One region of the Arthrobacter sp. TMS2-4 genome, then DNA from elsewhere that is predicted to be linked to it. Evidence: predicted binding sites of a transcription regulator. Region 1 holds the regulator's gene; each other region holds the start of a gene.
The links. Region 1 encodes LexA, which represses DNA repair genes until DNA is damaged. Its sites were predicted from a motif close to TCGAACANNTGTTCGA; they were not measured.
Positions count from the first base shown of each region.

Region 2: ACX80F_RS11910 (HNH endonuclease signature motif containing protein) is a predicted target of LexA. The motif match lies at 7,624-7,639, and genes of this name have one in related genera.
Region 3: ACX80F_RS09280 (HNH endonuclease signature motif containing protein) is a predicted target of LexA. The motif match lies at 3,009-3,024, and genes of this name have one in related genera.

Region 1 covers NZ_JBTNDI010000002.1:496,886-506,733, forward strand. The annotation lists gene ACX80F_RS05435 (regulatory protein RecX) at 1-372, shown strand, start outside; gene miaB (tRNA (N6-isopentenyl adenosine(37)-C2)-methylthiotransferase MiaB) at 436-1,998, shown strand; gene miaA (tRNA (adenosine(37)-N6)-dimethylallyltransferase MiaA) at 1,995-2,915, shown strand; gene dapF (diaminopimelate epimerase) at 2,912-3,859, shown strand; gene ACX80F_RS05455 (class I SAM-dependent methyltransferase) at 3,898-4,506, opposite strand; gene hflX (GTPase HflX) at 4,629-6,212, shown strand; gene ACX80F_RS05465 (ATP-dependent DNA helicase) at 6,205-8,277, shown strand; gene lexA (transcriptional repressor LexA) at 8,303-9,013, opposite strand; gene ACX80F_RS05475 (LysM peptidoglycan-binding domain-containing protein) at 9,400-9,825, shown strand.
Region 2 covers NZ_JBTNDI010000008.1:135,895-145,742, reverse strand. The annotation lists gene ACX80F_RS11940 (heme-degrading domain-containing protein) at 1-511, shown strand, start outside; SAM riboswitch class I at 611-709, shown strand; gene ACX80F_RS11935 (ABC transporter substrate-binding protein) at 815-2,479, shown strand; gene ACX80F_RS11930 (ABC transporter permease) at 2,476-3,477, shown strand; gene ACX80F_RS11925 (ABC transporter permease) at 3,474-4,373, shown strand; gene ACX80F_RS11920 (dipeptide ABC transporter ATP-binding protein) at 4,376-6,178, shown strand; gene ACX80F_RS11915 (acyl-CoA dehydrogenase family protein) at 6,175-7,443, shown strand; gene ACX80F_RS11910 (HNH endonuclease signature motif containing protein) at 7,652-9,286, shown strand; gene ACX80F_RS11905 (SDR family oxidoreductase) at 9,442-9,848, opposite strand, start outside.
Region 3 covers NZ_JBTNDI010000005.1:200,940-210,787, forward strand. The annotation lists gene ACX80F_RS09265 (alpha/beta hydrolase) at 1-1,055, opposite strand, end outside; gene ACX80F_RS09270 (DNA polymerase III subunit delta') at 1,052-2,245, opposite strand; gene tmk (dTMP kinase) at 2,242-2,889, opposite strand; gene ACX80F_RS09280 (HNH endonuclease signature motif containing protein) at 3,038-4,567, shown strand; gene ACX80F_RS09285 (trans-sulfuration enzyme family protein) at 4,664-5,902, shown strand; gene ACX80F_RS09290 (DUF2516 family protein) at 5,995-6,324, shown strand; gene ACX80F_RS09295 (class I SAM-dependent methyltransferase) at 6,331-7,131, opposite strand; gene ACX80F_RS09300 (phosphoglyceromutase) at 7,337-8,083, shown strand; gene phoU (phosphate signaling complex protein PhoU) at 8,188-8,847, opposite strand; gene ACX80F_RS09310 (sensor histidine kinase) at 9,017-9,848, shown strand, end outside.

The DNA.
Region 1 (9,848 bases):
CCGCCGATCGCCGCGGCCCTTCTCGACAGGTTCGAGGAAGTGCAGCTGATCGACGACGCGGAGTTCGCGCGCATGTGGGTACGGACCCGTACGGCCGCCAAGGCGCTCTCCCGTTCCTCGCTCCGGCGGGAACTCGCGGACAAGGGCATCGACGCGGAGCTGGCGGAGGACGCGCTGCTGCAGCTCTCCGCCGAGGACGAGGACGAGCAGGCCAGGGACGTCGTGCGCCGCAAGCTCCGCCGGAGCGCTGATCTCTCGGATCGTGCGGTCCGGGACAAGGAGGTGCGGCGCCTCGTCGGGGTCCTCGCCCGCAAGGGGTACAGCCCAGGGACCGCGTTCTCCATCGTGAAGGATGTCATCGACGCGGAGTGACCGCACCGGAGCGCCGGAATTGTGGGTGCCCGGCGTCCCAGCCGTACGCTTGACGACGTGAGTATGACGCTTCCAGCTTCCCTCGACGAGACACCCCGCGCCGCGCCTGCAGTGGGCGGTGGGCTTGACCAGCGCACCTACGAGGTGCGGACCTTCGGCTGCCAGATGAACGTGCACGATTCCGAGCGGATCTCCGGGCTGCTCGAGGGCGCCGGGCTCGCGCGGGTGGAGAACGGACAGGCGGACGTCGTCGTCTTCAACACCTGCGCGGTCCGCGAGAACGCGGACAACAAGCTGTATGGCAATCTCGGGATCCTCAAGGCGGTCAAGGAGGCCCGGCCGGACCTGCAGATCGCCGTCGGCGGGTGCCTAGCACAGAAGGACCGGGAGACCATCCTGCGGAAAGCCCCCTGGGTGGACGCCGTCTTCGGGACGCACAATATCGGCGCCCTGCCCGCCCTGCTCGAGCGTGCACGCCACAACCAGGACGCGCAGCTGGAGATCCTGGAATCCCTCGATGTCTTCCCTTCCACCCTCCCGACGCGGCGCGAATCGGTCTACGCGGGCTGGGTCTCGATCTCCGTCGGCTGCAACAACACGTGTACCTTCTGCATCGTGCCGTCCCTGCGCGGCAAGGAGCGGGACCGCCGGCCCGGGGAGATCCTCGCGGAGATCGAGGCCCTCGTCGCCGACGGCGCCGTCGAGGTCACGCTCCTCGGCCAGAACGTGAACTCCTACGGGGTCGAGTTCGGCGACCGGGGCGCCTTCGCAAAGCTGCTGCGCGCCTGCGGGTCCATCGAGGGCCTCGAGCGGGTCCGGTTCACCAGTCCCCACCCCGCAGCGTTCACCGACGACGTGGTCGACGCGATGGCCGAGACGCCCAACGTGATGCCGCAGCTCCACATGCCCCTGCAGTCCGGGTCGGACCGCATCCTGAAGGCGATGCGCCGGTCCTACCGCTCGAGCCGCTTCCTCGGCATCCTCGAGCGGGTCCGTGACCGGATGCCCCACGCCGCCATCTCCACCGACATCATCGTGGGCTTCCCGGGCGAGACGGAGGAGGACTTCCAGGCCACCCTCGACGTCGTCGAGCAGTCACGCTTCGCCACGGCCTTCACCTTCCAGTACTCGAAGCGCCCCGGCACCCCGGCGGCGGATCTGCCCGACCAGTTGCCCAAGGCCGTGGTGCAGGAGCGGTTCGAGCGGCTGACCGCGCTGCAGGACCGCATCGCCCGCGAGGAGAACGCACGGCAGGTCGGGACCGTCGTCGAGGTGCTCGTCACCGACCAGCAGGGACGCAAGGGCGGCGAGACGCACCGGCTCACGGGACGTGCCCGGGACCAGCGGCTCGTCCACTTCTCCGTGCCCGAGGGCGCGGCCGTGCCCCGGCCGGGCGACGTCGTGACCCTCCCCGTCACCCAGGCGGCGTCCTTCCACCTGCTGTCGGACCCCGCCCCGGAGCAGTACGCCGTGCGTCGCTCCCGCGCCGGTGACGCGTGGGACAGGAGCCAGGCCGACAGCTGCGGGGTTCCCGCCCCGACGGACGGTGCCGCCGGGTCCGACGGCGCTCCGCGCCCGGTCTCCCTGGGCATGCCGTCCCTGCCGGTCCGCGGAGGGCGTTCTTGACCCTTCCCGTGGTCGCGGTCGTCGGACCCACGGGGTCCGGCAAGTCCGAGCTCGGCATCGCCCTGGCCCGACGCCTCGACGGCGAGATCGTCAACGCGGACGCCCTGCAGTTCTACCGCGGCATGGATATCGGGACGGCCAAGCTGACCCCGGCGGAACGGCAGGGCATCGAGCACCATCTCCTCGATGTCCTCGACGTCACGCAGGAGGCGAGCGTCGCCGCCTACCAGGAGGACGTCCGGCGGATCGTCGGGGACATCCGCGCCCGCGGGCGGGTGCCCATCCTCGTCGGCGGATCCGGCCTGTACATCCGCGCGGCCCTTGACCGGCTCGAGTTCCCGCCGACCGACGCGGGCGTCCGTGCCCGGCTCGAGGCAGAACTCGACGCCCTCGGGAGCGCGGCGTTCCGCGACCGGCTCCGGGCGGTCGACCCCGCGTCCGCGGAACGGATCGACGACGATCGCCGCCTCGTCCGCGCGCTCGAGGTGTACGAGATCAGCGGGCGGCCCTTCAGCGCGTTCATGCCGCGCCGCGAGTACCACCAGCCCGCGGTGCAGATCGGCCTCGCCGTCGACCGGGACGTCCTGCGGACCCGGCTCGCCGACCGCGTGCAGGCCATGGTGCGCGCCGGGCTGGCCGCCGAGGTGGAGCGCCTCGCGGCGGCCGGGCTCAGGGACGGGCGGACGGCCTCGCGCGCCCTCGGGTACGGGCAGTTCCTCCGGGTGCTGGACGGTTCCATGACCGAGGCGGACGCCGTCGAGGACACCATCGCGGCGACCCGACGCTTCGCCCGCCGCCAGCTCACCTGGTTCCGGGGTGACCCGCGCGTGGCGTGGACGGACTGGCAGGCTCCCGGACTCCTCGACCGGGCGATGGGGCTCGTGCAGCGGCCCGGGGACCTATCCTTGGGACTGTGACCGACCACCGCTCCTCCGTCCCCGCCCCCGGGCGATCCGCCGGCCTCTCCTTCACCAAGGGCCACGGCACCGGCAACGACTTCGTCCTGACGCTCGACCCGGACGGGACCGCTCCCGACGACCCCGCGTTCGTCGCCGCGCTCTGTGACCGCCACCGCGGTATCGGCGCCGATGGCTACATCCGGGCCGTGCGGTCGTCCGCCCTGCCCGAGGGGCGGGCGCTCCTGCAGACCGAGCCCGCCGCCGAATGGTTCATGGACTACCGCAACGCCGACGGTTCGGTGTCCGAGATGTGCGGCAACGGCGTGCGCGTGTTCGCCCACTTCCTGCTCGCGTCGTTCGCCGCCGACCTGCCCGACGGCGGCGAGCTCGCCATCGCCACCCGTGCGGGCGTCAAGCGCGTGACCCGCTCGCACGACGGCTACGCCGTGGACATGGGCCCCTGGGAGTTCATCCACCCCGACGCGGCCGTCGCCCGCGGCATGGACTCGCTGGTGCAGATCGGCGGGCTCGACGTCGACCGGCCGGGCCTTTCGATCAGCATGGGCAACCCGCACACCGTCGTGGCTCTGGCCGAGGCGGCCGAACTGCAGAGCACGGAACTGCACCGGGCCCCGGGCGTCCAGCCGGTGCCGCCGCAGGGGACGAACGTGGAGCTCGTGGTGCCCTCCGATCCGCTGGTGGGCGACGACGGCGTGGGCCGGCTCAGCATGCGCGTCCACGAGCGGGGCGTCGGTGAGACCCAGTCGTGCGGCACCGGAGCGTGCGCCGCGGCGGCGGCCACACGCTACTGGGCCGGCCAGGGCGCTCCCGCGCGGTGGCAGGTCACCGTCCCGGGCGGCGTCGTCGGGGTGACCTTCGTCGAGGGGCCCGAGGGCCGGGAGCACGTGCTGCTCAGCGGTCCCGCGGCCCTCGTGGCGGACGGCGTGCTCCGGCCGGGCTGAGCGCACCGATCGGGTCGCCGGCCGTCGCCGACGTGCGGTCAGTCCGCCCGGTGCACCTCGAGGATGCGGAAGGACTTGGACGTCTCCGCGCGCCGGACCAGGAAGCCGGACGGCAGCTCCTCGGCCAGCCAGCGCTGCAGCGAGTCCGCGCCGAGGTTCTTCTGCACCACGAGCCAGGCCCGGCCGCCCGGAGCAAGGCGCGGGAGCCAGCGCAGAAGGAGTGCATGCAGTTCCTGCTTGCCGATGCGGATGGGCGGATTGGACCAGATGGTGTCGAAGTCGAGGGCGTCGTCCACCGCGTCCGGGGTGCACGCCACCACGTTGCCCAGTCCGAGGCGGGCGGCGTTCTCCGCAGTCAGTGCGACGCACCGCTCGTTGACGTCCACGGCGTAGACCTCGGCGTCGGGAGCTTTCAAGGCGAGAGTCAGGGCGATCGGCCCCCAGCCGCTGCCGATGTCCAGCATGCGGCGTCCCTGCGGGTCGGGGACGGCGTCGAGCAGGATCGCGGTGCCCTTGTCGACACCGTCGGGGCTGAACAGGCCCGAGGAGGTCACCAGGTCACGGCGCACGCCGTCCAGGACGACCGAGAGGGGCCGGCGTGTGTCCGGCCCTGCCGGCTGGGGGCTGAAATAGTGCTGGGACTCCATACCCACGAGCCTAACGGCACGCCCGGGGCTCGCCCGAGCCGGCCGGTTTCGCGCTGGGAGAATACGCTGGAGCGCACCGGCGCGGTCGCCGTAGGATTGTCGGACACTCACCTAGGGAGACCATGACCGAGAACAACGGACATTCCACCGGCGCCGACATGGGCCCGGAGGAGATCCAGGCCGTCATCGACCGGATCCTCGCCAGCGACGAAGCTGCCGTGGCCAAGGCGACGAGAGGGACACCGGGGCCGGGGGAGACCCCCGCGCCGATCGAGAAGACCTGGCGATCGAAGGCGCAGGCCCTCTCCCAGGACGGGACGCCGTCGGACGCCGACGGCGACCAGCAGGATCTGGCCGAACGCAGGGCGCTCCGACGCGTCGCGGGCCTGTCCACCGAACTCGAGGACGTCACGGAGGTCGAGTACCGGCAGCTGAGGCTGGAACGGGTCGTCCTCGCCGGTCTGTGGAGCGAAGGCACCGCGCAGGACGCCGAGAACTCGCTCCAGGAGCTCGCCGCCCTGGCCGAGACAGCCGGATCCGAGGTGCTGGACGGCATCGTGCAGCGACGCCTCAAGCCGGACCCCGGCACGTTCCTCGGCTCGGGCAAGGCCCAGGAGCTGAAGGGCATCGTCCAGGCGACCGGAGCGGACACCGTGATCGTCGACAGCGAACTGTCCCCGTCACAGCGCCGCGGCCTCGAGGACATCGTGAAGGTCAAGGTGATCGACCGGACCGCCCTGATCCTCGACATCTTCGCCCAGCACGCGAAGAGCCGCGAGGGCAAGGCGCAGGTCGAACTCGCCCAGCTCGAGTACCTGCTCCCGCGCCTCCGCGGGTGGGGCGAATCGATGTCCCGCCAGGCCGGTGGCCAGGTCGGCAGCGCCGGCGCCGGCATGGGCTCCCGCGGCCCGGGTGAGACGAAGATCGAACTCGACCGGCGGAAGATCCGCACCCGCATGGCGAAGCTCCGCCGCGAGATCGCCGCGATGAAGCCGGCGCGGGAGACGAAGCGCTCCAACCGCCGTCGGAACCAGGTGCCGTCCGTGGCCATCGCCGGGTACACCAACGCCGGCAAGTCGTCCCTGCTGAACCGGCTCACCGATGCCGGAGTGCTCGTCGAGAACGCCCTGTTCGCCACGCTGGACCCCACGGTCCGCAAGGCCGAGACACCGGACGGCATCGGCTACACCCTCGCCGACACCGTCGGGTTCGTCCGCTCGCTGCCCACCCAGCTGATCGAGGCGTTCCGCTCGACCCTCGAGGAGGTCGCCGACTCCGACCTGATCCTGCACGTCGTGGACGCCTCGCACCCCGATCCCGAGGGGCAGATCGCTGCAGTCCGCGCCGTGCTGACGGAGGTCGACGCCCGCAAGGTGCCCGAGATCATTGTGCTGAACAAGGCCGACGCCGCCGACCCCTTCGTCATCGAGCGGCTGCGGCAGCGCGAACCCCGGACCGTCGTCGTCTCCGCGCGAACAGGTGCGGGGCTCACCGAGCTGCGCCAGCTGATCAGCACCAGCATCCCGCGTCCGGGCGTGAAGCTCGACCTCATGGTGCCGTACGAGCATGGGGAGATCCTCAGCCGTCTCCACGACGAGGACGTAGAGATCCTCGGCATGGAGCACGTCGGTGAGGGGACGCGCCTCGAAGTGATGGTCCGGGAGGGCCTGGCCGCCGAACTGGAGGCGTACGTCCGGCATGAGTGAGAGCACGCGGTCCGGCGCCGTGGCGGCACCGGACGCGTCCCGCCACTCCGATGAAGCCCGGCAGGCCCTCGAGCTGCTCGACGCCGCCGTGGGTGCGATGGGCGGCGAGATGCGGTCCGGCCAGCACGAGATGGTCCGCCAGGTCAGCGAGTCGATCCGCTCGGGCGAGCACCTGCTCGTCCAGGCCGGCACCGGCACCGGGAAATCGCTCGCGTACCTCGTCCCGCTGATCGCCCACGCGATGGACAGCGACCGGCCCTCGGTCGTCTCGACGGCGACGCTCGCCCTTCAGGCGCAGATCGTCGGCAGGGACCTCCCGCGCCTGCTCGACGCGGTGAAGCCCGCGCTGACGCGCCCCGTCGACGTGGCCCTGCTCAAGGGTCGGTCGAACTACGTCTGCCTCCACGAGACCGGCGGCGGATTCCCGGAGGAGGATGCGCCCGGCACCCTGTTCAGCCTCGGCGAGGATGCCGCCCCGCACCCTGCCCCGGCGACGGACGGCCCGTCCTCTGCGCTCGGCAGGGACGTCGTCCGGCTGCGCGAGTGGGCCGAGGAGACCGCGACCGGGGATCGCGACGACCTCGTCCCCGGCGTGAGCGACCGCGCCTGGCGCCAGGTGTCCGTCTCCAGCATGGAGTGTCTCGGCGCTGCCCGCTGTCCCGTGGCCTCCGAGTGCTTCAGCGAGAAGGCACGCGCCGCGGCAGCGGACGCCGACATCATCATCACCAATCACGCGATGCTCGCCATCAGTGCCTTCGAGGGGCTCGCCGTGCTGCCGGAGTACGACGTCGTCGTCATCGACGAGGCCCACGAACTCCACGACCGGGTCACCGGTGCCGTGTCCGGCCAGCTCTCCGCCTCGATGGTCACCGCGGCGGCCACGGCGCTCCGCCGCCATGCCTCGATCAGCACGGGTGCCCTCGACACGGCCGCCGACGCCTTCGAGGCGGCCGCCGAGCTCGTCCCCTCGGGCCTGTTGCCCGGAGGGCTCCCGGAGGATCTCGGGCAGGCCCTCGTGCAGGTCCGGGACGCATCCCGTGCCGCGCTGTCGGACACGAAGACGGAGGGAAAGTCGGAGGCCGACGTCGACGGCGGGCGGCAGGTCGCGCGGTCCCGCACCACGCTGATCTTCGAGCTCGCCGAGCGGATCCTCGCCGCCTCGGACCTGAACGAGGTCGTGTGGGCGTCGCGTCCCAGTGCCTTCACGCCGGGCTCGGGCTACGCGCAGCCCGACGAGAGCGCACCCGCGACCCTGAACGTCGCGCCGCTGTCCGTCGCCGGCCGGCTGCGGGAAGGCCTGTTCGAGGACCACACCGTGATCCTGACCTCCGCGACCCTGGCGATCGGCTCGGAGTTCGGTCCCGTGGCCGGGTCCCTGGGCCTCAGCGGTCCAGGCGCGCCCGCCTGGACAGGCGTCGACGTCGGCAGTCCCTTCGACTATCCGCGGCAGGGAGTGCTCTACGTGGCGAAGGACCTGCCGAAGCCCGAGCGAGGGACCTCCGACGCGCAGCTCGAGGAACTGCTGGGGCTGCTCACGGCGTCCCGAGGAGGCGCGCTGGGGCTGTTCTCGTCGAAGCGAGCCGCAGAGGAGGCGGCGGAGGCGCTGCGACCGAAGGTCGACTTCGAGATCCTGTGCCAGGGGGATTCCTCGCTCAATGCGCTGGTCACCCGGTTCGCAGACGAACCGGATACCTGCCTGTTCGGCACCATGTCCCTCTGGCAGGGCGTGGACGTACCGGGGTCCTCGTGCCGACTGGTCGTGATCGACCGCATCCCGTTCCCTCGCCCGGACGACCCGCTCATGACCGCCCGCACCAGGGCGGTGGCCCGCAACGGGGGCAACGGCTTCATGAGCGTGTCCGCGACGCACGCGGCCGTCCGGCTCGCGCAGGGCGCGGGGCGCCTGATCCGGGCGGCGGGGGACAGAGGCGTGGTGGCCGTCCTGGACAGCCGCCTCGCCACGGCACGGTACGGCGGCTTCCTCCGGGCGGCCCTCCCGCCCTTCTGGGCCACGACGGACCGCGCGACCGTCACCGGGATCCTGGAGCGCCTCTCCGCGCGCTGACGCTCCAGTTCCGGCTACGCGGCGGTCACAGCGCGCGCATCACCGAGACGACCTTGCCCATGATGCTGGCATGGTCACCGAGGATGGGCTCGTAGCGGGTGTTCTGCGGCAGGAGCCAGGTGTGGCCGTCCCGCTGGCGGAAGGTCTTGACGGTGGCCTCTTCGTCGAGCAGTGCCGCGACGATGTCGCCGTTCTGGGCGCTCTGCTGCCGGCGAACCACCACCCAGTCGCCGTCGCAGATGGCGGCATCCACCATGGAGTCCCCCGAGACCCTGAGCATGAACAGATCCCCGTGCCCGACGAGCTGGCGGGGAAGGGGCATGACGTCCTCGACCACCTGGTCCGCGAGGATCGGCCCGCCGGCAGCAATGCGCCCCACGAGCGGTACCAGGGCGGTGTCGACCGCGATCCGGTGCTCGACGGCGGGCTTGCCGTCCTCGGACGGTCCGGCCTGGGCGCCCGAGGTGTCCGGCGCCAGGGTCAGCGGGAGCAGGACCTCCATGGCGCGGGGACGCTTGGGGTCCCGGCGCACGTAGCCGAGACGCTCGAGCTGCGACAACTGATGGGTCACGCTGGAGAGGCTGGCCAGGCCCACCGTGTCGCCGATCTCCCGCATGGACGGCGGGTAGCCCTTGTCGGCGATCGACCGCTGGATCGTCTCGAGGATCGTCAGCTGCCGGGCGGTCAGTCCCTTGGACGCGGAGCGCCCGCGCGGCCTGCCCCGGCCCGCGGAGATGGGTACGGCAGGTGCCGGAACGTCGGCAGTGTTCGATTCCTGCCGGCCCGCGGCTGGTGATTCCGCCACTGGTGCGCCTTTCGCCTTGGATCACTGATCCGGTTGTCGCCGCCGGTGCGCTTCCGTGGACGGGAAGCCGTTATGTCAGAGGCGGCTGGTTGTGTGGGGTGTATCGGCCACGGAACCGCCCGTAGGGGGCGGCATTCGCGGACGATGTCCTGATCTCTCCACGCTAGGACAGTCGAGGGCACTTTTCAAACATATGTTCGACCGAGTCTCGACACGGATCGTTCGTAGATGCTAGAAATAGGCAGACGCTCATTAGAACGTGTGTTCGAACCGGACAGAATTTCCGGGTAGGGCATTCGAAGGAAAGAGGAACGGCAATGGTTACACCCGCACTGCATGGCAGCTCGCTGTGGACGCCCGCTCGGCCCGAAACCCACCTCAGGCTCCTCCCCACGCCCGACACGGCCCGTACCTCCACGCAGCGGAGTGCGGACCGACCCCTGACGCTGACCCGGCGAGGGCGCCTGCTGCTGGTCGGCCTGCCGATCGCCCTGGGCGTCGCGGCCCTGATCCTCCTCGCGGCGTTCCTGACCTCCCAGGCGCAGGCAGGGGAGTCGGCACCGACCTCCACGGCCACGGTCGAGGTGAGCGTCGCTACCGGGGAGACCCTGTGGGACCTCGCCGTGCACTACGCGCCGGAGCGCGATCCGCGCGACGTCGTCGCGGAGATCGTGGAGCTCAACGACCTGCGCAGCTCCGTGGTGCAGGCAGGGCAGAGCATCGCGGTACCCGCCGCGGGGTGACTGGTAAAGCGGGAAAAAAGAGA
Region 2 (9,848 bases), on a different contig from region 1:
GTTCGATCCCGACGGCGGCAGCGACCAGTCTGCCGAGGCACTCGAGGCGCTCATCGCCACGGTCGAGAGGGAAGTCGCCGAACTCGAATTCACACGCTTCACGAACGACGACGCCGTCGCGCTGGGGCAGTTGATCGTTCAGTTGGGAGCGGGTCGCAACCTGCCGATCGCCGTCTGCATCCGACGGCCGAACCACATCCTGTTCCGGGCCGCGCTCGACGGCACCACGCCGGACAACGACTACTGGCTCGACGCGAAAAGCCGCACCGCCGAACGGTACCTCGTTCCTTCCCTGCTCGTCGGCCTGTGGGGACGCCGCAACGGCGGGAGGGTGGAGGACGATCCGCTGTTCGACACGACGGTGTTCGCAGCGCACGGCGGCTCCTTCCCGCTGTACATCCAGGGTGTCGGACCGGTGGCCACCGTGACGGTTTCCGGCCTTCCGCAGCTCGAGGACCACAAGCTCGTCGTCGAGGCGCTCCGGACCTTCCACGCCGCTGCCGGCCTGTAGCCCGTGGTACGCCGTCGTGCGTCTTCGCATGACGCCGCGTAACCGAATATGACGGGGACCGCTGGCGCTGCCGCCGCCCCGTGCGCTTAGCTGGAGCCATAACCATCCCGAGCGGCCGAGAGACCTGGATCGACGACGCCGCAGCAACCCTCCCCGCGTAGCAACGGGGAACGGTGCTACTGCCAGGACCGATGGAGAAGCTACACGCTTTCGTTGGTCTGTCCCTCCGTGCTCCTGCACGCCCGGGGCGCCTGCCGGCGACCTGTATCAGCCCTCCATCGGGCGATGATTCAGGAGCCCCGCGTGAGAACAGCAAGCCCCAGCACACCCCGATCCTTCCCCCGATGCGCACCCCGCGGCATTGTCCTGTCCGCCGTCGCGGCGGCAATGGCGCTCACCGCGAGCGGCTGCGGAGGCTCCGCTGCCGCAGGCGAGGACGACACCTTCGTCTTCGCGACGGGCAAGGACATCTCCTGCCTCGACCCCCACGTCAACGGGGACATGCCGCAGGCGTCCATCGCGGCGAACTACCTCGATTCCCTGGTCTCCCAGGACAGCGAGGGTGCCATCCATCCCTGGCTGGCCACGGACTGGTCGGTCTCCGACGACGGCCTCACCTACACCTTCACGGTGCGCGACGACGTCCGGTTCACTGATGGCACCAGGCTCACCGCAGAGGCGGTGAAGGCCAACCTCGACCACATGATCGACCCCGATACACAGTCAGGGACGGCCGGCGGCTACCTCAAACCCTACGTGGGCACGGAGGTGGTGGACGAGACCACAGCCGTCGTCACCCTCAACCGCCCATACGCTGCGTTCCTCGAGGTGCTCGCGCAGCCGTTCCTCGGTATCCAGTCACCGGAGGCGCTCAAACGTCCGCAGGCCGAGAACTGCAACGCCCCCGTGGGAACCGGGCCCTACCGAATCGTGGACTACGTGCCGCAGTCCAGGGTCAGCCTGGTCCGCAACGAGGACTACAACTCGGCCCCGCCGTACGCGCAGCACGAGGGGCCGGCGCACATCGAGAAGATCGAGTGGCGGATCGTCCCCGAGGATTCCACGCGCTACGGGCTGCTGCGCGCCGGGCAGGTGCACGCCCTGGACCTCATGCCGTCCGTCCATTTCGGTGAGGCCGAGGCGGACCCGGACGTCGGACTCATCCTGCAGGACAGGCCCGGCAACCCGACCAACCTGATCCTCAACACGACACGCGCACCGTTCGACGACCTCCGGGTCCGGAAGGCCTTCCTCCGCAGCGCGTACGTCGACGCCGGCATCAACAGCGTCTACTTCGGCACCGTGACCCGGGCCGGCGGACCGCTCAGCTCCACCACCGGCTTCTACTCCCCCGACTTCGAGCACGTCCACGACCCGGACCCGGACGAGGCAGCCCGCCTGCTCGACGAGGCCGGCTGGACCGAACGGGACGACGAGGGCTACCGCGTGAAGGACGGCGCGCGCCTGACCGTGCACTTCCCCTACACACCCGGCGCGTGGCCCACTGCCCATCAGGCCCTCGTAACGCAGATCCAGGCGACGGCGAAGAAGGCCGGCTTCGAGGTGCTCATCGAGAACGGTGACGGCGCAACCGTCAGCGAACTCGGCAACACCTTCGACTACGATCTCCGCGCCGACTACTGGAACACCAACACGGCCGACGTCCTGCGGATCGTCTTCTCCTCCGAGTACACCGAGTCCGCGGGCTTCGTGCCCAACGGCTCGGGTTTCCGCAACCCGGAACTCGACGGCATCCTCAATGACGCCCTCGCGACGGACGACCCCGGGACGCGGGAAGACCTCTACTACCGGGCGCAGCAGATCGTCAGTGACAACGCGCTGCAACTGCCCCTCTACAACCAGGCCAGCCAGGTGGCGCTCCGGACCGACCGCTATCGGGATCTCACCCTCGAGCCGAGCCTGTCCCTCCCCTACCTCTACGACGTCACGGCGGTGGATTCAGAATGAGCACCCAGTCCCTCGATTCCCTCAGCGCAGCACCCCGCACGACGGCGACGGCGGGCACCGCCGGGAAGGTCGTCGCGAAGCGGGCGGCCGGCAGCCTCTTCGTCCTCTGGGCGGCCGTGACCCTGACGTTCTTCGTCCTGCGCCTCACGCCGGGCGATCCGATCACCGCGATCCTGGGCGGCGCGGGATCCTCGCCGTCCCCCGAGACGGTCGCGGCCGTCCGCGCCGAGTACGGGCTCGACCGGCCCGTCCTCGTCCAGTACCTCTCCTACCTGGGGAACCTCGCCACGGGAGACTTCGGGGTGTCCTACATCTTCAAGGTCCCGGTCCTGGAGATCATCGGCCCGCAGATCCTGCCCACCCTGCAGCTCGCGGGGCTGGCCCTCGTGTTCGCGTGGGTCATCGCCCTCGCGTTCACCCTACTGACGGTGGGACGTGGGCGCGTGCTCGACGGCGCCGGCCGCGCCGTCGAGGTGTTCTTCGCCTCCCTCCCCCAGTTCTGGGTGGGCATCATGCTCGCGGTGGTCTTCGCCGTCACCCTCGGCTGGTTCCCCGTTGCCGGCAACGACGGTTTCAGGTCGCTCGTGCTGCCCGCGCTCTCCCTCGCGATCCCCCTGGCAGGGTTCATCGCCCAGGTCACCCGGTCCTCGTTCGAGGACGCTCTCGCCCAGCCGTTCGTCCTCAGCGCCCGGGCCCGTGGCCTGAGCGATACGGCCGTACGACTGACCCACGCCCTGCGCCACGCGATCCTGCCCGGCCTCACGCTCTCCGCGTGGGCCGTGGGCTCGCTCGTCAGTTCCGCCGTCGTCGCCGAGATCATCTTCGCCAGGCCTGGCCTCGGCCGGTCCCTGGTGGACGCCATCGTGAACCGCGACCTGCCCGTCACCCTCGCCGTGGTGGTCATCATCGCCGCGGTCTACATCCTCGTGAACCTCGTGGTGGATGTTCTCTACCGCGTGGTCGACCCCCGCACGAACCCGAAGGGATCCGCAGCATGAGCCTGACCCTCGACCCCACGACGACGGCGGCGGCCGGCACCGGCGCTCCGACCGCGCCGTCACCCGTCCCCTCCCGCGCCGGACGCCTGGTCCGCAACACCCCGATCGGGGTCTGGATCGCTGCCGCACTCTTCACCTTCCTCGTGCTCGCCGCCGTCGTACCGTCCGTCTTCCTGCGGCAGGACCCGTTCGAGATCGACCCCGCCAACGCCTTCCAGTCCCCGGGCGGCGCGCACCTGTTCGGTACCGACCAGAACGGGCGCGATGTGTTCTCCCGCGTGATCGCCGGCACGGGGCAGTCCCTGCTGCTCGGTCTCGCCGCCACGGCGATCGGCCTGGTCCTCGGCGGCGCCCTCGGCATCACCGCAGGGGTCTCCGGCAGGTGGGTGGACTCGGCGATCTGCCGGTTCGTGGAAATCCTCTTCGCCTTTCCGGGCCTGCTCCTGGCCCTGATCGTCATCGCGGTGTCCGGCACCGGTGTTGTCACCGCGGCCATCGCCGTCGGGGTCGGTTCTGCCCCCGGTTATGCAAGGATGCTGCGGACGCAGACCCTCCAGGTGGTCGCGGCCCCGTATGTGGAAACAGCCCTGTCGCTCGGCCGGTCGAGATCCCACATCCTCTGGCACACGATCGTCCCGAACGTGGCGCGGCCCCTCTTCGTGCTCGCCACCCTCGGGATCGGCCAGGCGATCGTCTGGGCGTCGTCGCTCAGCTTCCTCGGTCTGGGCGCGCAGCCCCCGGCCGCCGAGTGGGGCGCCATGCTCGCCGACGGCCGGAACTACCTCCAGGTGGCCTGGTGGATCGCGGCTTTCCCCGGCATTTTCATCACGCTCGCCGCACTGACCACCACTGTGGTGGGACACCACCTGCAGCGCCGACTCGAAGCAGAGGTCTGACCATGACTGACATCACGAATACGGGCTCAGGGAGCACCGCCGGGCAGCCCCTGCTCTCAATCGACAACCTCAGCGTCTCCTTCACCACGCCGCGGGGCGCGGTCGACGTCGTCCGCGAGGTCTCGCTGGCCCTCGCACCCGGCCAGGCGCTCGCCCTCGTGGGCGAATCGGGCTCGGGCAAGACCGTCACTGCCCGCACGCTCGTGGGGCTGAACGCTCCGAACGCGAGGGTGTCGGCCGACCGCCTCGACGTCCTCGGCCACGACGCCACCCGGCTGTCCGAGCGGCAGTGGCGGGGACTACGCGGGAAGGACATCGGCTATGTGCTGCAGGACGCCCTCGTCTCCCTGGATCCCCTGCGCACGGTGGGCCAGGAGATCGACGAGACCCTCCGCGCCCATGGGGTCCGCGGCCGGGCCGAACGGCAGGAGCGGGTCCACACCGCGCTGCGCGACGCCGGGATCCCGGACCCCGAGGTCCGCGCCCGCCAGCGATCCGGCGAACTGTCCGGCGGGCTCCGACAGCGGGCGCTGATCGCCCAGGCCACGGTGCTCAACCCACGGCTCGTGATCGCGGACGAGCCCACCACCGCCCTCGACGCCACCGTGCAGGCGCAGATCCTCGAACTGCTCGCCGAACTCAAGGAGCAGGGCCGCGGGCTCATCTTCATCTCGCACGACCTCGCCGTGGTGAGCCACCTGGCCGATGAGATCGCCGTCATGCAGCACGGGCGGATCGTCGAGTCCGGGCGGGCATCGGAGGTGCTCGGCAACCCGCGCCACGACTACACACGCCAGCTGATCGACGCCGTCCCGTCCGCAGCAGGCAAGGGCACCCGGCTCTCGGCGGTCCCCCGGGTGTCCGTGGAAGCCCGGCCCACGCGGCCCTCGGCATTCTCCGATGATGCCCCTGCCCTCGAGGCGCGCAATCTGGTGAAGACCTATCCCGGCCCGGGTGGTACGCACCGCACCGTCGTCGACGACGTCTCCTTCACGCTCGCCGCGGGGAGGACGCTCGGGATCGTCGGTGAATCGGGGTCCGGCAAGTCGACGACGGCGCGGATCGCGCTCGGCCTCACCGAGCCCGACGCCGGGACCGTCACCCTCGGGGGTCTGCCCTGGGTGGGAAGCACCATCGCGGAACCTCTCCGCCGCCCCCACCGGCCGGATATCCAGCTCGTCAACCAGGACCCGCTGAGTTCGTTCGACCCTCGCTTCAGCGTGGGCCGCATCATCACCGATGCCCTGGATGCCGGCTCCATCGGCGTCCCCGGTGAGCGACGCGACCGCGCGGCCGAACTCCTCGGGCAGGTGGGTCTGTCACTGGATCTCGTCGACCGGCGGCCTCTCACCCTTTCCGGCGGTCAGCGCCAACGTGTCGCGATCGCCCGTGCTCTGGCACTCCAGCCACGCGTCCTGCTGCTCGACGAACCCGTCTCCGCACTCGACGTCTCCATCCAGGCGCAGGTCCTCGACCTCCTGGCGGACCTCCAGGAGCAACTCGCGCTCAGCTACCTGTTCATCAGCCACGATCTCGGCGTCATCCACCACGTGAGCGACGACGTCCTGGTGCTCAAGGACGGCCGCGTGATGGAGTCCGGGACGGCGTCTTCGATCTTCACGGCTCCGGCCACCGACTACACCCGGGCCCTGCTCGACGCCGTACCCGACATGCCGGCTCGGGATCCCATCGGCGCCGCTCACGGCGATCACGACGCGACCGGCGTCGTTCCCGGCCTTACTCGTGGCGCCGGCGGCGCGCCCGCATCCACCCCGTTCCACGACCCGGCAGGAGCCGACCGATGACCGCAGACACCCTTACAACCCCGACCGACGCTCAGGCTGTCGACGTCCCGCTCACCTACACCCGGCTGGCCGAACACTACCGCCCGTTGTTCGAGGAGATCGCCGCCGGTGCGGCGAAGCGCGAGGACGAGCGGATCCTCCTGCACACCCAGGTGCGCACGCTCGCGGACGCCGGGTTCACGGCGCTGCGGGTGCCGGTCGAGCACGGCGGTGGCGGAGTGAGTGCTCCGCAGTTCTTCCGGCTGCTCATCGAGCTCGCCGCCGCCGAGTCGAACCTCGCACAGGCGCTACGCTGCCACATCGCGTTCGTCGAGGACCGTCTCTATGCCGACGATCCGGTCTGGCTTCGCCGCGTCGCCAGCGGTGCGGTGCTCGGCAACGCATGGACGGAGACCGGACCGGTACCTGTGGGCGGTGTCAGCACCACCATCGAGCGCGACGGCGACGCGTATCGGGTCAACGGCACCAAGTACTACACCACCGGGAGCCTGTACGCGGACTGGATCCAGACGGGTGCGCGAACATCCGACGGCGTCGACGTCATCGCGCTCGTGCGGCGGGACGCACCGGGGGTCGAGGTCGTCGACGACTGGGACGGTTTCGGCCAGCGACTGACGGCGAGCGGTACGTCGATCTTCCGGGACGTCGTCGTGCCCGCGGCGGACGTCATCACCGACACGGAGCATCCGCCGTACGACACCGGGGTGTATCAGCTCGTCCATGTCGCGACCCTTGCCGGGATCGCGCGTTCGGCAGTCCGGGACGTGGCTGCAGAGGTGCGCGGGCGGACCCGCACCTTCAGCCACGGGAACGGCACCAGACCCAGTGAGGACATCCAGGTGCAGCAGGTAGTGGGGGAAGTCTCGGCACTCGCGTTCGCGTCCGAGGCTGCTGCACTCCGGGTGGCCGAACTGCTGCAGGAGGCCTACGAGGCACACCTCGTAGGTCTCCCGCAGGTGGACGCGGACTCCGCTGCAGTAGCAGTGGAGTTCGCGTCCTCGCAGGCACAGATCGTGGTGACGGAGCAGGTCCAGCGTGCAGCCGCGACCATCTTCAACGCGCTCGGGGCGTCGTCGACCCGCAGAAGCCTGCAGCTCGACCGGCACTGGCGGAACGCCCGCACCGTCTCCTCGCATAATCCGGTGATCTACAAGTCGAGGATCGTGGGCGACTGGGAAATCAACGGAACGGTGCCGGCCTTCGTGTGGCGGGCGGGTGACGCGCCGGGTACTTCGTCGGCGGAGGGTCGGGAGGCCGTTTCATAAAGGCGAACGACGGCGGGGTGCGCGCGGTGTCCGGCACGGCGCGTGTTCGAGCGCCCGGTGCGCCGGTGCGCCGGTGCGCCGGTGCGCCATGCTGTCGTCCCTTTGCGCGTCCACAGCATCCCGCTTATGTGGACAACGAGAAGCCACTCTTCCTCCACATTGCCCTCCCAGCCTCAGAAATAGTAGACGTGTTCGATAAAATTCAAGCATGGCAATTGCCCCGATCGAGCCGATTCTTGCGACACCCAGTCCATTGGGCTGGGCGCGCGAGGCGCTTGCGGAGTGCGCACGGGATGTAGGTCTGAACCACCGAATCAGGACCAGGACGGAAGCTGCGCAGTTCATCGTCGAGGTCGAGCATGCCTCGAAGATCGTGGACTATCTGCAGATCCTGGCGGCCCGCCTGGCGGAGGAGCACAAACTGGCGGACACCGACGGTGATGAGCGTGCGGGGGGTGCGCTCCTGGTGCGCGCCGAACAGTCGCTCGGTTCGGACGGGCATTCTGGCAAGGAGGGTGAAGGCCAGCCCGTTGCGTCGGACAACGGATTCAGGAATTGCGCAGAGTATCTGCGTGCCACACTGGGCATCAGCAGGGCAGAAGCGAAGCGTCGGCTGACGCTTGCAGAGTTGGTGCTTCCCCGGATATCGCCCACCGGCGCTCCGGTTCCTCCCCGCCTCACTGTGCTCGGGGCCGCTATGACCTCCGGCCATATCAGCGGGCGGGCCGCAACCGTCATCGCTCAGGCATTACACCGGGTGGATTCGTTCGCGACACCTCAACACCTCGAGTCGATGGAACACCACCTGACACGGCAGGGGATGGAAGCCGACGAGGACATCCTCCGTGTGCTGGCTCGTCGCTGGGAGAGCGTCCTCGACCAGGACGGGCGGGAACCCACGGACAAGGTGCTGCGTGCACGGCAGGGCGTCTTCCTGAAAGGACGGCGTCACGGACTGCACTTCCTCGAGATCGGCGCCACGGACGAGCAGTTCGAACATCTTGCAACGGTCATGAATTCGACCGCGAACCCCCGCTGCGTTCCGGGCCAAGCCGGTGAGGCCGTGCCCGGCCGAGCAATCAATGAGCTCAGCGACCAGCACCACCCGAGCGACCCTGACAGCTGTGCGTCGTTCGGTCACGACGCGCAGGAATCCGTGAGCGCTCTCGGTGATCCTCCAGCTCCAACGAGGGCTCAGACTCTCCTGGATGGACTCGTTGCAGCTTGCCGGGTTGCACTGAGCACGGCCACCCTCCCGTCGACGGGCGGTTACCGACCGCAGGTCATGGTGACCATCGATCAGCAGGATCTCGTCAGCGCGACGCACCGAGCCGGATATGCAGTCTTCTCGGGGCAGATGAGTGCCGGGAGTATCAGGAAATTAGCATGTGATGCCGACATCATTCCGGTGGTCCTGGGTAGTAGCGGTCAGGTCCTCGATGTCGGACGGGCACAGCGGCTCTTTCCGCCGCACCTTCGGCGAGCGCTCGTCGCCAGGGACAAGGGTTGTGCCTTCCCTGACTGCTCCATCCCGGCCAGCTGGTGCGAGGCGCACCACATCAAGCCGTGGTCCCATGGCGGCACGACCAGCATTGCCAACGGCGTCCTGCTGTGTTCACGCCATCACCACGTCATTCATCAGGGCGGCTGGACGGTCGAGTCCCGCAATGGCATTCCGTGGTTTACCGCTCCCCGGGCCCTTGGCCCTCCGAGGACTGCGCGGCGGAACAGGTACTGGCAGGCAGGACAAGCAGTCGACGAAGTAGTGGTCGGCCATGCTTCCGGGCCGAGGCCAGAGGTTTCCGAGCACAACACAGATGTCCTGGAGCACAGTCCCGGATGACCGGAGCATCGGGCCTGTCAGCTACGACCGGAGCACCGTGGGCGACCTTTCGTGGAACTGGACAGGCCTCCCGCATGAACGGAGTCGGTCGCCCACGCACACAGAAGGCGGCGCCCATACCAAGGGCACCGCCTTCATACGATTGGTATCGGAGACTACAGCGCAGCCTCGATGGCCTCCGCAACAGGCGTCTCACCGCTGTTGAACTGAATGGTCTTGTCGACCGTGCCGAGGTTGCCGAGCACGACTGCGGCTACGAGCGCGACATCCTCACGGGCCACGGAGTCCTGCTGCGGCTCGGCTGACACCTCGATCTTCCCAGTCCCCGGATCCGTCGTCAGGGCTCCCGGCTGCAGGATGGTCCAGGCGAGTTCCGAGTTGCGCAGGTGCTCGTCAGCCGCAGCCTTCGACTCGGCGTAGTGGAAGAAGCTGTTGTCTTCCGGCACCCCGTGGTCCTTGCGCGCACCGAGGTAGGACACCATGACGTAGCGCCCCACAGCCGCCTCCTGGGCCGCGTCCATGGAACGGATCGCAGCATCCCGATCCACGGCATACGTCGCCT
Region 3 (9,848 bases), on a different contig from region 1:
AGCGGCAGGATGAAGCCCTGGACGAAGGTGGAGATCGGCACGCGGCGGCCGTCCTCCGCCGTCATCGGCTCGCGCTCGACGGCGGTGAACAGGTCCTGGATCTGCCGGACGCCGTCGTCGACCGTGCCGGTGTAGGGGCACTCGGAGCCCTCCAGGCAATCGGCGACATAGGCGCGCAGCGCCTTCTCGAAGCCGTCGGCCTGGCCGAGGGTGATCTCCTCATTGCTCAGCGACGGATCGATCGCGCCGTCGAGGACGAGGCGCCCGGCGCGTTCCGGGAACAGCTCGGCGTAGGTGGCTCCGAGCTGCGTCCCGTAGGAGAACCCCAGGAAGTTCAGCTTCTCGTCGCTCACCAGGGCCCGCAGGATGTCCATGTCCCGTGCGGCGGACTCGGTGTCCACGAAGCCCAGCAGTTCACCCGTGCGTTCGGCGCACACGTCCGCGAACTCCTTCGCGTCGACCGTCATGAGGTCGAACAGCTCGTCGGGTGGTGCGTCGACCGGGTAGGTCTCCTGTCGGGCCTCGTCCTGCTCCGCGTCCGTGTAGCACTCCACGGCGCTGGACCGGTTGACGCCCCGGGGGTCGAAGCCGACGACGTCGTAATCCTCCCGCAGCCGGTCGCTCGTGACGTAGTCGAGGGAGTCCTTGACGATGTTGACGCCGGACCCGCCGGGTCCGCCCGGGTTGATGAGGATCGTCCCCTGAGCATCACCGGAAGCATCCGCGCGGATCGCCGCGAGGTCGATACTCGCCCGTCCGGGGTCGGCGTAGTCCAGCGGCACCTCGATCGTCGCGCAGGAGAACGATCCCTCGCAGCCCTCCCACTGCACGTCCTGCGTATAGAAGGGCTGGAGGTCCGCGTCCACGTCACCGATCGACGCCGGATCAGCGGTCTCCACTGTGCCGACGGGCGGGTCGGGTCGACTGTCGGGCGCGAGCAGCATGCACCCGGAAAGCCCCAGCACGACGGCGGCGGACGTTGCGAGGAGCGCGACGGTGCGACCGACGGGCCCTCGCGGATCGTCGTCGAGGGGGTGGAGCGATCCGCCGGTCATCGGTCGAGATCCTTACGGGACAGAAGGCTCACCATCATCGCTTCGATTGCCAGCAGCGGGGACACGTTGGTGCTCACGAGCCGCGTACGCACCTCGTTGATGGACTCGAGCCGGAGCAGCGTGTCCTCGGGGGTTTCCCGGCGGGCGAACTCCTCGAGCTCGGGCCGCAGAGGCTCGTTGACGAGCAGCTGTCCGCTGGAGACCTGGAGCATCAGCACGTCCCGGTAGAAGGAGATGAGGTCCGTCAGTGCGCGGTCGAAGTAGTCGTTCTTCGAACGCTTGGCGCGTCGCGTCTGGTCGTCCTCGAGCCTCTTGATCTGTGCGCGCATCGACGGCGGCAGGACGCCGGTCTCGGGAGCGCCGAGGGTGGCGAGCAGGACTGTCCTCTCCTCGGCGTCGCGCTGCTCGAAGGAGCTCTGGGCCTCCGTCTCGGCGAGCTTCACCAGATCCGCCGCGGCACGCATCGCACCGGCCACCGAGCGCAACGTCAGCGGGAGCCGGACGATCTGGTTACGGCGTTCGCGGGCACCGTCGTCCGTGGCCAGTCTCTTCGCGATACCGATGTGGCTCTGGGCTGCGCGGGCGGCAGCCTCCGCCGTCGTGGCATCGATCCCGTCGCGGGCGACGAGCAGATCGGCGACGTCCTGCACGGGTGGCAGCCGGAGGCCGACGGACCGGCACCGGGAGCGGATGGTGACGAGCACGTCGCCGGGGCTCGGGGCGCACAGCAGCCAGATGGTGCGCGGCGGCGGTTCCTCGATCGCCTTGAGCAGCACGTTGGTGCTGCGCTCCTGCATGCGGTCGGCGTCCTCCACGATGATGATGCGCCAGCGCCCGGTGGACGGCTTGTCCTGTGCCTTGCGGACCAGTTCGCGTGCCTCGTCGATGCTGATGGTCACCTTCTCGGTGGTGACGTTGGTGAGGTCGGCGTGTGCCCCGGAGAGGACGGTCCGGCAGGCCTTGCACGTGCCGCAGCCCCGCTCACCGAGGGCTTCGCGCTCGCAGAGCAGGGCGGCGGCGAAGGCGCGGGCGGCGTTCGACCTGCCGGAGCCGGGCGGGCCGGTGAAGAGCCAGGCATGCGTCGGTGCGCCGGACTCCGCCGCGCGGCGCAACTGCTCGACCACCTGATCCTGTCCGCGGAGGTCGGCCCACACGCCTGAGGCGGGGAGGCTGCGCGTCACGGCGCTCATGCCGACACCCGGGGGAGGGCGCCGAGGATGGAGCGGTGGAGGTCCTCGGGCGTCCCCGACGCGGCCAGGACGAGGTACCGGTCTGGTTCCGCGTGCGCGAGGTCGAGGAAGGCGGCGCGGATGCTGGCGTGGAAATCATCAGGTTCCGACTCGAGGCGGTCCTCGGCGGCCGCTCCGGTGGTGCGGCGGTTTCGTCCCTCGGCGGGTTCGACGTCGAGCAGGACGGTGAGGTCGGGGCGGAGCCCGTCGGTGGCCCAGAGATTCACGTCCAGGACGGCCTGTGTGCCCAGCCCGCGCCCGGCGCCCTGGTAGGCGACCGAGGAGTCGAGAAAGCGGTCGCAGACGACGACGTCGCCACGCTCCAGTGCGGGCACGATCACCTGCTGGACGTGGGCGGCCCGAGAGGCGGCGAACATGAGGGCTTCTGTACGAGCGTCGATCTCGCCGTGGCCGTGCTCGAGGACGAGCGAGCGCAGTTTCTCCCCGATGGGTGTGCCCCCGGGCTCCCGTGTGCGGAGTACGGTGTGGCCGCCGGCCTCGAGAGCCCGGCAGAGCAGGGCGGCCTGGGTGGACTTGCCCGCGCCGTCACCGCCTTCGAGCGCGATGAAGAGCCCGGGAAGCCCGTGCGGGAGGGGAAAGGTCACGAGCCCAGCCTACCGAGTGGCCGTGACATCGAAGCCACAGGACGGGCGATGTGCGGTGGGCGTGCCTTCCCGCTCATGGTCGACGGAAGTTGTCCACATACCGGCTCCCGCCGGATTCGTAGAACGTCTGTACTAATAATCTTGGTCCATGGCGACAGCAGTGGTGGAACGATCGACGACGGCGCAGGCCCTGGGCCAGGAGCGGTCCCGGCTCGCGCACATCGCCGAGGAGTTCGAGACAGAAGCAGGCCTGATCTCCACGGCCGATCTCGCGGCGGTCCTCGGGGCTGTGGAGCACCTCGCCCGGGTGGTCGAGTATCTGCAGGTGGTGGGCGCGGCCGCGGCGGACCAGCAGGAGATCGCGCGGGTGGGGGAGACCCGGAACGGACTGGGCTGGAGGGGCACTCCGGCCGTTCCCTGTGACAGCCACGAGTTCAGGGACACTGCGGAGTATCTCCGTGCACGCCTGGGTATCACGCGGCAGGAGGCGCAGCGCCGCATCCGTCTGGGAAAGGCGGTGCTTCCCCGGCGAACCGCCACCGGGGAGCCCTGTCCTCCCCTGCTCGGATCGGTCGGTGACGCGTTCAGGGCCGCGGGGATCAGCTCGTATGCCGCAACGCGGATCAGTGATGCGGTGGAACGCGTCCGGCCCGGCGCCTCGACCGTGCAGCTCCAGGCGATGGAGGAGAGTCTGGCCGCGCAGGCCGCGGAATCGGATGCCGACCTGTTGAACGTGGTCATCCGACGGTGGGAGGCGGCGCTCGATCCCGACGGGGCCGAGCCCACCGAGGAGTTGCTGAAGGCGCAGCAGGGCGTCTTCCTGCGGGGCAGACGACGCGGGCTGCACCGGCTCGAGATCGCGGCGGACGACGAGCAGTTCGAATACCTCCTCACCGTCATGAACACAGCCAGCAATCCACGAACCCTGCGCGACGGCAGCGGGTCAGGAGGACGTGATCGCGGGGCTGGGAGCGTGGCTGCCGGCGGTGACCGCTCCGGTCATTCCGGCGGGATCGGCGGCACCGGGCCGAGGTGGGAACACCGGACCCGAGCCCAACGCCACCTCGACGGGCTGGTCGGTGCGTGCCAGGTCGCCCTCGCCACGGACACGCTCCCTGCAACCGGCGGCCACCGACCCCAGGTGATGGTGACCATCGATCACCGGGCTCTCGTCGAGGAGCTGCGCGGCACCGGGTCCGGCCGATTCGCCGCACCCTCCCGTGTTTCTCCACCGGATCCCGGGGGCGGCTACAGCATCTTCGGTGGTCCTGTCACCGCGCGGACCGTGCGCAAGATCGCGTGCGATGCAGACCTCATCCCGGTGGTCCTCGGCGGGCGCGGGGAAGTCCTCGACGTCGGTCGCGCCCGACGGCTGTTCGGCGTGGCGCAGCGGCGGGCGCTGGTAGCCCGGGACAAAGGGTGCGCCTTCCCGGATTGCACGGTCCCCGCCGTCTGGACGGAGGCGCACCACATCACCCCGTGGGTCGCAGGGGGACGAACGGACCTCTCCAATGGCTGTCTTCTGTGTTCTTTCCACCACCGGCTCGTCGAGCGCGGCAACTGGGCGATCGAGATGAGGCACGGTATTCCCTGGTTCACGCCACCGCCCTACATCGACCCCGGCCGCACGCCGCGCCGGAACAGACACCGCGAGCTGACCCTCGACGGGACACCATGAGGACGGTCCGTCAGCCGAGTGGGCCGGGCGGGGCGGTGCAGACCATTATGACCCCCTCTTTTCCGGGCCTGCGCTGTCCCGACTTACGCTGACTCCATGACGACATCTCGCGAGGATCTGCTGCACACCGGGCTCGCCCCGGACACCCTCACCGTCGCGGCAGGCCGCCCTCCCCGAGAACACGACTCCCCGGTCAACGCGCCGATCGTGCTCTCGACGACCTACCACGAGACACGCGCCCCCGAGCAGGGCGATCGCATCTACGCCCGTGGGTCCAACCCGACCTGGGATCCGTTCGAGGAAGCGCTCGGCGCGCTCGAGGCCGCAGCCCTTCCTGCCCTGGTCTTCGGTTCCGGCCTCGGCGCCGCAGCGGCCGCACTGTCCCTCGTCCCGACCGGGGGAGCGGTGGTGATGCCACGGCATGCCTATGCCGGGTCGATCAGCCTCGCCGCCGACCTCGCGGCACAGGGACGGTTCGAACTGCGCACGGTCGACATCGCGGACACTGCGGGCGTCCTCGCCGAACTTGATGCGCTCGCCGCACGGTTCGATCCCGGTCAGGTGATGCTGTGGCTCGAGAGCCCCACCAACCCGATGCTCGAGGTTGCCGAACTGGTCGTCCTGACCGACGCAGCTCAAGCGACCGGCGCGCTCGTCGTCGCCGACAACACCTTCAACACGCCCATCGTGCACCGGCCCCTCGAGTCCGGCGTCGACGTCGTGCTGCACTCGGTCACGAAGTGGCTGGCAGGGCATTCCGATGTCGTCCTCGGCGCTCTGGTCACCTCCGACCCCTCGTTGCGTGAGCGGCTGCTGGCGCACCGCACCCTGCACGGTGCTATCGCAGGACCCTTCGAGGTCTGGCTCGCGCTGCGTGGACTGCGCACCCTCGCCCTGCGCATGGAGCGGAGCCAGGCCACCGCGGCCCTCCTCGCGCACCGTCTCACCGACCATCCCGCCGTCCGCCGCGTGCGGTACCCGGGCCTCCCCTCCGATCCGGGGCACGAGCGTGCGGCCGGTCAGTTCAAGGGCTTCGGGGGGATCGTCAGCATCGAGCTCGACGACGTCGCGACCGCGGACGCCCTCGTCGCAGCTGTGCGCCTCTGGCTCCCGGCGACGTCGCTGGGCGGTGTCGAGTCACTCGTCGAACGCCGTCGGCGCCAGCCGGCCGAGCCGAAGACCGTCCCCGAAGCACTCGTCCGCTTGTCGGTGGGTATCGAGAATCCGGACGATCTCTGGGCGGACCTCGACCGGGCTCTTCGACAGGCGTCGGGTGAGCCTGGTGCGGACGAGCTGCACGCGACGATGGGCGCGGTGGTTCAGGAGTCGACGTGACCGCCGGGGTCGGCCCGGGGGCCTCCGCACGTGGAGTCCCGCCCGCGGCGTCATCAGCACCGCCTCCGGGACAAGCCAGCTAAGCTGATTCCGTGACCCTCGTACTGACAATCCAGGCCTACCTGTACCTCGCCCTCGGCATCGTGGCCCTCGGCATCGAGGTATGGGCTCTCTCGGACTGCGTGCGGCGTCCCGGCACCGCCTTCGAGGCCGCCTTCAAGCGGACCAAGGGGTTCTGGCTCGCTATCACGGGCGGTGCCGTCGTGGTCGGTATGTTGTCCGTGCTCGGTGGCGCGGCCGGTTTCAATCTCTTCCAGCTGGTCGCCATCATCGCGGCCTGCGTGTACCTCGCCGACGTGAAGCCGGCGGTCAGCCAGACCTCGGGTCGTGGCGGCAACCAGGGCCCGTACGGTCCCTGGTAGCGGCTCCTAGCCCGGAGCGACCGCACTCCAGGCCACCGTGACCTCGCCCAGACGCCAGCGCGAGGGCCCGTCCCGCACCGGCCAGCCGGCGGCCTTCATCGCTGCGCACGTCGCCACCCACCGCTGCTGGTTCCCGAAGGACGCGAGCGACGCGGCATCCAGCCAGGCCCGGTCCAGTGCACTCAGGTAGGCGTGCACCCGCTCGCCTTCGATATTTCTGTGGATCAGGGCCTTCGGCAGTCTCTCCGCGACATCCGACGGGAGCGTGAACGCCCCGAACCGCAGCGAGATGCTCAGCGACTCCGGTCCTGCCGGCCCGACAGCAGCCCAGGTCGAGCGGCGGCCGATCTCGTCGCACGTCCCGTCGATGAGCAGGCCGTCGGGTGCCAGGCGTCCGCGGACCTCGTCCCAGTAGGCTCCGTACTCGTCCTCGTCGTACTGTCGCAGTACATTGAACGCGCGGACGACGACGGGGCGTCGACCGGCGAGCGGCAGCTCGAACCCGCCCTGCCGAAAGCTGAGGCCGGGTCGAGTGAGGGGCTCGGCGCCCGCCACCCGTGCAGGGTCGATCTCGATCCCGATCACCTCGACGTCGTCGCGCACCGCCCGCAGACGGGTGAACAGTTCGACGGCCGTGACGGGAGCGGCGCCGTACCCGAGGTCGACAACGAGCGGGTCGGCAGCCCGGCGCAGGCGGAACCCGTGCGCTCCGGCGAGCCAGCGATCGACACGGCGGAGGCGGTTCGGGTTGGTCGTGCCGCGGGTGATGGTCCCCAGAGGCTTGGGGGGACGGAGACGCGAAGGCACCCGTCAACACTAGGGCACGACGGAGGGGCCGCCGCGCCGGGTGGCCCGAGCCGTGGGGGCGTTCCCGCGGTTCGGTGCGGATGCCCCGGCTCTGCGTCGGCGGCTCTGCGTCGGCGCGTCGGTTCGATGCCACCGTCCCGTGTGACCGGCGGTCACACGACATCCCAGCATGACCGCCACAGCACGATGCGGCAGACTAGGACGCATGACCTACACACTGATCCTGCTGCGCCATGGCCAGAGCGACTGGAACGAGAAGAACCTCTTCACCGGATGGGTGGACGTCGCACTCACGGAGAAGGGACGCGAGGAAGCAACCCGCGGCGGCCACCTCCTGACCGAAGCCGGCATCCTTCCCGACATCGTGTACACGTCCCGGCAGAAGCGCGCCATCATCACCGCCAACCTCGCCCTCGAGGCGGCGGACCGCAGCTGGATCGACGTCAAGCGGAACTGGCGGCTCAATGAACGCCACTACGGAGCGCTGCAGGGCAAGGACAAGGCCCAGACCCTCGCCGAGTACGGCGAGCAGCAGTTCATGGAGTGGCGCCGGTCCTACGACACCCCGCCGCCGCCGCTCGACGACTCCAGCGAGTACTCGCAGGCGGGCGACCCGCGCTACGCCGACCTCGGCGACTCCGTGCCGCGCACCGAGTGCCTGAAGGACGTCCTCGAGCGCTTCCTTCCGTACTGGGAGTCGGACATCACAGTGGACATCAAGGCCGGCAGGACCGTGCTCATCGCCGCCCACGGCAATTCCCTGCGGGCCCTCGTCAAGCACCTCGACGGCATCAGTGACAAGGACATCGCCTCCCTGAACATCCCCACGGGCATTCCCCTCGTGTACGAGCTGGACGAGGACCTCAAGCCGGTCAAGGCAGGCGGCACCTACCTCGACGCCGACGCCGCAGCCGCTGCGATCGAGGCCGTCGCGAACCAGGGCAAGCACTAGCAGGAAACGGGGCAAGCACCAGCAGCCGGACGCAGGTCCACCCAGGAACTGAACGACGGCGGCCCTCGCCGGGACCGCCGTCGTTCAGTTCGTTCCGGGAGTCGTCAGATGAGCGGAGCGACCGGGTGCCATTCTCCGGTGACGAGGTAGGTGACCTTCCTCGCCACCGAGACGCCGTGGTCGGCGAAACGTTCGTAGTAGCGACTTGCGAGGGTGACGTCGACGGTCGTCGGTGCGCTCTCGTTCCAGTCGTCTGACGCGACAGCCTTGAAGACGCTGGCATGCAGTTCGTTGACACGCGCGTTGGCGGCCCCGATCTCGTTGCTCAGGTCGAGGTTGCGCGTCTCGAGGAGCTCCTTGACCTTCGTTGCGATCTGCACATCGAGCTCGGCGAGTTCGTCGAACGTCGCCCGGATGCTTTCCGGGATCACGTTCGCGGGGAAGCGCAGACGCGCCAGTTGGGCGATGTGGCGGGCGAGGTCACCCATGCGCTCGAGTGACGCGCTCATGCGCAGTGCACCGACGATCATCCGGAGATCGGATGCTACGGGACCCTGGAGCGCGAGGATGTCGATGGCCCGCTCGTCGAGGGAGTTCTGGAGGAAATCGATGCGCGCATCCGCGGCGATCACTTCCTGCGCGAGCTCGGTGTCAGCGCTCTGGAAGGCGTTGTTGGCCTTCTGAATGGCCTCGGTCACCAGCTGGGAGATCTCGATGAGCTCCTCGCCGATCTGGTGAAGCTCGGCCTGAAAAACCTTACGCACGTGGCGTCCTTCCCTGGAAGTTTCGAATCGAACCGTTCCCACAGTTCCGCCGACGAGCATTCCAGCCAGCGGTGAACTGTTTCTCCGCTTTGTGTGAACGTTAGTTGAACCCCTCGGCTAAAGCCACCGGATGGGCCGGCCCGGAAATGCCAGCGCATAAGCTTGGACCGTGGACCCCCTTCTCCTGACGCTCGTGGCCGGGCTGGTAGGCCTGGCCCTCGGCGTGACCGGCATGGCGGCGTTCCGCGCGAGCGAAGTGCAACGGCTCCGGCTCCTCTACGAGGACGAACCGTCCCTGCCCGACGGCGCCGCGGAGGTCCTTTCCATCATCGGGAGGGCGTACGTGATCGTGGACGCGATCGACGGCGTCGTCCGCGCGAGTCCTGCGGCCTATGCCTTCGGCCTCGTCCGCGGACATACGGTGGTCCACTCCGAGCTCCTCGACCTCACGGCCCGCGTCCGCCGCGACGGCGTGATCGAGCAGCATCAGCTCGAACTCCCCCGCGGCCCCCTGGGCCAGGGGACGATCGTGGTGCAGGTCCGCGTCGCCGCCCTCGGCGCCGAATACATCCTGATCCTCGCGGACGACCGCACCGAGATCACCCGGACCGAGGAGATCCGCAACGACTTCGTCGCGAACGTGTCCCACGAGCTGAAGACGCCCGTGGGTGCGATCTCCCTCCTCGCCGAGGCGATCGACGACGCCGCCGAGGACGAGGTGGCCGTCCGTCGATTCGCCCAGCGCATGCACAAGGAGTCCGGTCGGCTGTCCGCGCTCGTGCAGGACATCATCGAGCTCTCCCGACTCCAGGGGGCCGACATCGTCCGCCGCGGCAAGCCGGTGGACATCAACTCGGTGGTCGCCGAGGCCGTGGACCGCAACAAGCTCCCCGCCGAGAGCAAGCAGATCGACATCGTGGTCGGCGGATCGGTCCCCACCCCCGTACACGGTGACCGGGACCTGCTCATGACGGCCTTCCGGAACCTCATCGACAACGCCA